DNA from 2 places in the Enterovibrio paralichthyis genome. Region 2 is predicted to be linked to the other one. Evidence: predicted binding sites of a transcription regulator. Region 2 holds the regulator's gene; the other holds the start of a gene.
What was found. The regulator PurR, encoded in region 2, represses purine synthesis genes. The targets are predictions, from matches to a motif close to TNANGNAAACGTTTNCNTNA.
Positions count from the first base shown of each region.

Region 1 (3,708 bases), on a different contig from region 2:
CGCAACATGACAAGGGAAAGCAGAGTTATTTCTCCGCTTTCTTGTCGCCCTGCTCACCGTTGGGCGCAGGTGTCTCATCGGCAATCGGCGTTACCGTCACGTTTTCTTCGCGCTCCAACGTTTCTTCATCGCGTGGATCGTCACTCACAGTGATAGTTTGCAGATCTTCAAGGTTGTCTGCCGTATCGCTGGTAATGGCTTCTTCATTCATCTGCTCATAACCCACAATACTCTGGTAGTAACGGCGGATATTTTCCACGTAGCTCAGGGCTTCATAACCGCGGGCATAGCCGTAGCGGGTCTGTTTGTAGTACTGGCGCTTGGCCAGGAGTGGCAGGCGTTGTTTCACGTCCGCCCAGGAGTCGGGGTTGCCGCCCTGTGCTTTGGTCAGCCTGCGCGCATCCATCATGTGGCCAAAACCAATGTTGTAGGAAGCCAGTGCAAACCAGATTTTCTCATTCGGGTTAATGCTCTCCGGTACACGGTGCAACATCATACGCAGGTATTCCGCGCCACCTCTGATACTTTGCTCCGGATCCAGACGGTTTTTCACGCCCACGGATTTGGCGGTCGGCAGCGTCAGCATCATCATGCCGCGTACACCCGTTGGCGAAATGGCTCGGGGGTTCCAGTGTGATTCCTGGTAGGAGAGGGCAGCCAGCAAACGCCAGTCGAATTCGTCGGCGTATTTTTTGAACAGCGGTTCCCATTTCGGCAGCTTGGTGTCGATGGCGCGCAGGAAGGCGCGGGTGTCGACAAAATCAAAGCTGTCGATATGGCCGAAGTACTTCTCTTCCAGCGACGCCAGTTCGCCGTTTTGCGCTTTCTTACCGAAAAATTCAATCATTAGCGCGTAGACACTGTCGTCCTGCATTTTCTTCATGAACCAGGCTACAGGCTCGTCTTCGGTCAGCTCAAGCGCGACGGTGATTTCCGGGTGGGTGCGCTGCACCAGGGCAATATCAACAGAATCGGCGATGGTGAAATCCAGTTTACCGTCGGCAACCTGTTTTAGCAGTTCATCGTCATCAGTGTCTTTGACGCTTTCCCAGATAAGATCAGGGTACTCACGCTGGATGGCTTGAAGGGTCAGGGCATGGCTGGAGCCTTCCACCACAGCAACACGCGCACCGTCTTTGTTCAGTTCGGTCAGGTTACGCGGACGCCAGTGGCCGTTTTTGTACACCAGTTGCTGGCTGACATAGTAATACGCAGGCCCCGGACGGAAATGATCCAGCCGGTCTTTGGTGATGGTCAGGCCCGCTGCAATGATATCTACATCGCCGCGCTCAAGAGCAGGGAAAAGGCCGGAAAGGGTATAGGCCGGCTGCATTTCGAGTTTCACGCCAAGGCTTTGGGCAAACTGGGTGGCGAGCTCGTAGTCCAGACCGGTTGGGCCATCAGCCCCGATATAGTAAGAAAGCTGGTTATTGAGGGTACCGACTCGCAACACGCCACGATCGCGAATTTTTTCCAGCTCGGTTCTGTCGTCAAATTTCCATTCACAACCGGAAAGAAACAGCACCAGAAACAGCCCGGCAAGCAGTTGGTAGATTCGTTTTACTGCGTTCTCGTTCAAAAAGTTATGCTCACTCGTATTTCGTAGCGCCTGTTATATCAAAGCTGGCTTGATGCGAAAAGTTCAGGCGATAGCGTTACTTGCGGATTTGCTCAGCTTAGCGACAGATTATGCGGGGTAAAAAAAGTTACGCAAACGGTTGCGTCAAGTGTTACGTCGCTCACTTTTTTCCCCTATAATAGCGCCCCGAAGCCGATGGAAGTGATATCGGCGTAGCGCGGTGATTGACTCAATATTATTGAAATCATTGCGTTAGGCCAATATCACTTTAATTCACCCGCTAATCGAGAGACGTACGCACATGGAAATTTTGCGTGGTTCCCCCGCTCTGTCTGAGTTTCGTGTTCAAAAACTGCTGGAAAGCTGTAAAGCGAACCAATTACCTGTTATCAGCCTCTATGCAGAGTATATCCATTTTGCCGATCTTAGCGCGCCGCTAAGTGACAGTGAGCAACAAAAGCTCGATAGCCTGCTCACTTATGGGCCGACTATTGCAGAGCATGCGCCAACCGGCACCCTTTTCCTTGTTACCCCTCGTCCTGGCACCATTTCCCCTTGGTCTTCCAAAGCCACCGACATTGCCCGTAACTGTGGCCTGAGCCAAATCAAGCGCCTGGAGCGCGGTACGGCGTACTACGTTGAACTGTCTACTGACCTTTCAGACGAACAGCAAAAAACGCTGTCTGGCCTTTTGCACGACCGCATGATGGAAGTGATTTTCGCAAACCTGAACGATGCGGCAGCACTGTTTAAGACTGCAACACCGGCACCGATGACGGCTGTGGATGTGCTGACTGGTGGCCGCGAGGCGTTGGAAAAAGCCAACGTGGAACTGGGTCTGGCGCTGGCGGATGATGAAATCGATTATCTGGTGGAAAGCTTCACCAAGCTTGGCCGCAACCCGAACGACATCGAACTGATGATGTTTGCCCAGGCCAACTCTGAGCACTGCCGCCATAAGATTTTCAACGCAGACTGGACCATCGATGGTGTTGAACAGCCAAAGAGCCTGTTCAAGATGATCAAAAACACCTTCGAGCACAACAGCGAATATGTGCTGTCAGCATACAAAGATAACGCTGCTGTAATGGAAGGTTCGAACGTTGGCCGTTTCTTCCCGAATCCTGAATCACGCCAGTACGATTACCATCAGGAAATGGCGCACATCCTGATGAAAGTGGAAACCCACAACCACCCAACGGCGATTTCACCATGGCCAGGCGCATCAACCGGTTCAGGTGGTGAAATCCGTGACGAAGGCGCAACCGGTATCGGCGGTAAGCCAAAAGCGGGTCTGGTGGGCTTCACGGTTTCTAATTTGCGTATTCCGGGTTTTGAGCAGCCTTGGGAAACGGATTTTGGTAAACCAAACCGCATTGTTAACGCACTAGATATCATGCTGGAAGGCCCGCTGGGCGGCGCTGCATTTAACAACGAATTCGGCCGTCCAAACCTGCTCGGCTACTTCCGTACTTATGAAGAAAAAGTCACCTCGCACAACGGCGAAGAAGTGCGTGGTTACCACAAGCCAATCATGATTGCAGGCGGCATGGGCAACATCCGTGACCAGCACGTACAGAAAAAAGAAATCCCAGTCGGCGCGAAGCTGATTGTTTTGGGTGGCCCGGCGATGAACATCGGTCTGGGTGGCGGTGCAGCTTCTTCTATGGCTTCTGGCCAGTCCACTGAAGACTTGGATTTTGCGTCTGTTCAGCGTGAAAACCCGGAAATGGAACGCCGCTGTCAGGAAGTGATCGACCGTTGCTGGCAGCTTGGCGAGCAAAACCCGATTGCGTTTATCCACGACGTAGGCGCGGGCGGTATTTCGAATGCCCTGCCTGAGCTGGTGGATGACGGTGAGCGCGGCGGTAAATTCCAGCTGCGTGATGTACCGAATGACGAGCCTGGCATGAGCCCACTGGCAATCTGGTGTAACGAATCGCAAGAGCGCTATGTGATGGCGGTTGCGCCAGAAAACATGGACGTGTTCGATGCGATTTGTAAACGTGAACGTGCGCCGTATGCAGTGGTGGGTGAGGCGACAGAAGAGCGTCACCTGACGCTGGAAGACAGCCACTTCGACAACACACCCATCGACATGCCAATGGATATTCTGCTTGGCAAGCCAC
Region 1 is NZ_JAHUTS010000011.1:138,727-142,434, forward strand. Features, by position in the region: gene mltF (membrane-bound lytic murein transglycosylase MltF) at 26-1,579, opposite strand; gene purL (phosphoribosylformylglycinamidine synthase) at 1,881-3,708, shown strand, end outside.
Region 1: a site for PurR is predicted at 1,707-1,726, ahead of purL (phosphoribosylformylglycinamidine synthase). Genes of this name have one in related genera too.

Region 2 (3,708 bases):
GCACTCGCAGCTGTGTTCTTCTGACGACTTCCGTGGTACTTACACTGTTGCTGGCCGCGAGCCTTGCTACATCAGCTCTGCAGACGCAGCGGCGCGTGGCATCAAGTCTGGCGATCTGGTACGCGTGTTTAACGACCGTGGTCAGGTACTGGCAGGTGCAGTCGTGACTGACGACTACAAAGCAGGCGTTTGTCGTATCGAAGAAGGTGCATGGTACTCTCCGCTGGAAGGTGGCAAGCCAGGTACCCTGTGTACTTACGGCGATCCAAACGTACTGACCATGGATATCGGTACTTCTAAGCTGGCTCAGGCAACTTCTGCGCACACCGCACTGGTTGAGATTGAGAAATTCACCGGCAAAGTACCCGCAGTCACTGGCTTCAGCGGCCCGACTGAAGTTAGCGATGTTAACCCACTGTTCCCAGCGATGGATATCGCATAAGAGACAGTGTGAAGAAAAAGGGCAGCTAAGCTGCCCTTTTTTACTCTAACTTATATACACTTGAAGGGCTTATACCCAAGTGTCCTCTTTCTACAGGCTGCTTGGGTATACACTCTAACGCTTATCGAAAAACGGAATGACAATGCAAGAATTTATTGCCATTAACGAGCAACGTGCCGAATTCTACTGGTGGATGTCATCACTGTTCGCCACCGAGTTAACGCAGGACGACCTGAACAACTACCACGGCGCTGACATGGATAACTATTTCTCCGTGCTGGCCATGACAGGCGAACTGAGTACACCCGTAGCCGGGCTTCGTGAAGCACTGGCAAAACTGAAAACACGTCAGGATGCCCAACTGGAGCTGGCGGCCGATTTCTGCGGCCTGTTCCTGAGCACGCCGAAAACCGGTGCCCTGCCCTACGCCTCTATCTATATTGGCGAATCTGGTCTTTTGAATGACAAGCCAGCGCAGGAAATGGGTAAATGGATGGAAAGTTACGGCATTGCCCAGCGTAAAGATTTCAACGAACCTTTCGACCATCTGGCCGTGGTTTTGGATTTCATGGGTAATCTCGTCATTCTGGCAAATAAAGAAGAAGACGAAGAAAAACAAGAAGCGGTGATGCAAGAGCAACAGCGTTTTCTGGAAACCATGGTGATGCCTTGGATTGAACAATTCCAAAGCACCCTTAACCAGTTTGACCAATTTGGCTTCTATAAAGCGGCAGGTAATCTGCTGGTCAGCTTTATCAAACTGGACTTAGCCTTCCTCAAAGGCGAATAAATTATTTACCCAAACAATCAGCCGGGTTATTACCCGGCTTTTTTATTTTAAAGAATTCATTTAGCTAGCCCGAAATTGCTTGACCACCATCAAGCTTATTTACCTTGCTGAAATAGAATAATTGCGACAAGTGGCGGTAGCCATTAAACTGTGAACGCAAGCGATTGGCATTGAGATATTTCCTGAGAATTACACCAGACTCAAGTAACTGCCTCGCGAGATTGCCCTGCCCCCAATTGCCGTTATCCGGCCCTGTGCATACAGCATCATGGTTTGCATTGATATCGGGGAATGAAGCGCATCTCCCAAGCTAAATGAACCTGAAGCCGGTGACATAGCCGGAATTGTACGCCGCTGATTGAAAGCGGCGTAAACATGTGCAGCACCTGACAATTCATACGCTGCCAATGAAAACGATAAGAAGATTACCGAATGGCAACAATTAAAGACGTCGCTCGTCTCGCAGGTGTCTCGACCACCACCGTTTCGCACGTGATCAATAAGACACGTTTTGTGGCCGAGAACACCACTACAAAAGTATGGGCGGCAGTTGATGAACTGAATTACGCACCAAGCGCCGTCGCGCGCAGTCTGAAATGTAACTCTACCCGCACCATTGGCATGCTGGTAACCAAATCCACAAACCCATTCTTTGCGGAAGTGGTACATGGCGTTGAAGAATATTGCTACAACGAAGGCTACACCCTGATCCTTTGTAACACCGAAGGCAACCTGGCAAAACAGCGCGATTACCTGCGCATGCTGGCTGAGAAGCGCGTTGATGGCCTGTTGGTTATGTGTTCAGACCTGAATGAAGAACTGCTGGCACTGCTGGAGAAAAAAGCGGATCTGCCAATGGTCGTGATGGACTGGGGTACCCAGCACGTGAATACCGACTGTATTCAGGATAACGCTGAGCTGGGTGGCTACATTGCGACGAAACATTTCATCGAAAACGGCCACACCAAAATCGGTTGTATCTCCGGCCAAATGGACAAACTGACCTGCCAGGAGCGCCTGCAAGGTTTCCGCCGTGCGTTGGAAGAAGCCGGTTTGACCTATCACCCTGAGTGGATTGTTGAAGCAGACTTTGAATGTGACTCAGCAGTTGAGGCGACAAATAAGCTGATCGCGCAGAAAGACCGCCCTACGGCTGTGTTCTGCTTTAACGACATCATGGCGTTGGCGGCAATCAGTACGTTCAGACAAGCCGGTTTGGATGTGCCGAACGACATTTCTGTGATTGGCTACGACAACATTGATCTGGCAGGCTTCTTCTCGCCGCCTTTGACGACCATCCACCAGCCGAAAAACCGACTGGGTAAAACCGCCATCAAGTTGCTGATGGAGCGTTTGGCGAACAAAGAAAACAAGCAACAAATTTTCGAAATGCAGCCAGAACTGGTGGTGCGCCGTTCAGTGAAAAACTTGAACAACTAATCGGCGCACTTCGTGCAAAATTACATCAAAAAGCCCGAGATTACACTCGGGCTTTTTTGTTTTTTGCAAGTTTTATGAAAATTGGAATCTTATTGTTGCGACAAAGCTCAAAATCGCTAAAATGCCCAGTTTTCTAGTGCTACCCTTATTCAGATTAACGAATTGGGTGAAACGGACAAAAATTCTTCTATAACAAGAGGAACCCTTTATTTTTAGACGTATCAATAACGCTCTATCTGAACCAAGATCACACTTTGCTAGACCAGCAATAACGACAAAATGACATGATTCGGTTAAGCTAAATCATGTTAAGAAAAGGCAAACCACGGCGAAAGCGTGGGACGCAAAGCTTCCGGCCTCACACCGACGATAACTTCAACGGTGATGGTAGCGGGGTTACCGATGACGTTAGCATTTCAAAGCCCGGTTCACCCGGTTCGTTGACAATTCTCTGAATTCGCTTTGCTACGTTACTCCTTGACCATTCATCCAGGAACGTATTGATTGAGAATAAGTCACATGGATAAACCTACTCTAAAAAACACACTGAAGTTCTTCGAATGTCTGGGCAAAATCAAATCCCGTTCTATGTTTGGCGGATTTGGTGTTTTTTGCGACGAGACAATGTTCGCGCTTGTCGTGAATGATCAGCTCCACCTTCGGGCAGGCAGCGGTAATCTGTCAGAATTCAAGAAACTGGCAATGACCCCATACGTTTACAAAAAACGTGGTTTTCCAGTTGTCACTAAATACTACGCTGTGCCCGAGAATTGGTGGGAACAGTCTGAACTCATGATGAGTCACGCCAAGAAGGCGCTGTCAATTTCCAGGGAAGATCAACAGGAAAAGAAGACGGCTGCGCCTACACGTATCAAAGATCTTCCCAACCTTCGCCTAGCAACAGAACGCATGCTAAAAAAAGCAGGAATCGACTCTGTCGAAGAACTGCAGCGTGCGGGCGCAGTGCGTGCTTATAAAGCGCTACAAGAGTCACACAGCGATAACCTGAGTATCGAGCTTTTGTGGGCACTCGAAG
Region 2 is NZ_JAHUTS010000017.1:15,632-19,339, forward strand. Features, by position in the region: gene torA (trimethylamine-N-oxide reductase TorA) at 1-442, shown strand, start outside; gene torD (molecular chaperone TorD) at 585-1,232, shown strand; gene purR (HTH-type transcriptional repressor PurR) at 1,665-2,672, shown strand; cyclic di-GMP riboswitch class I at 2,980-3,076, shown strand; gene KU854_RS17505 (TfoX/Sxy family DNA transformation protein) at 3,192-3,708, shown strand, end outside.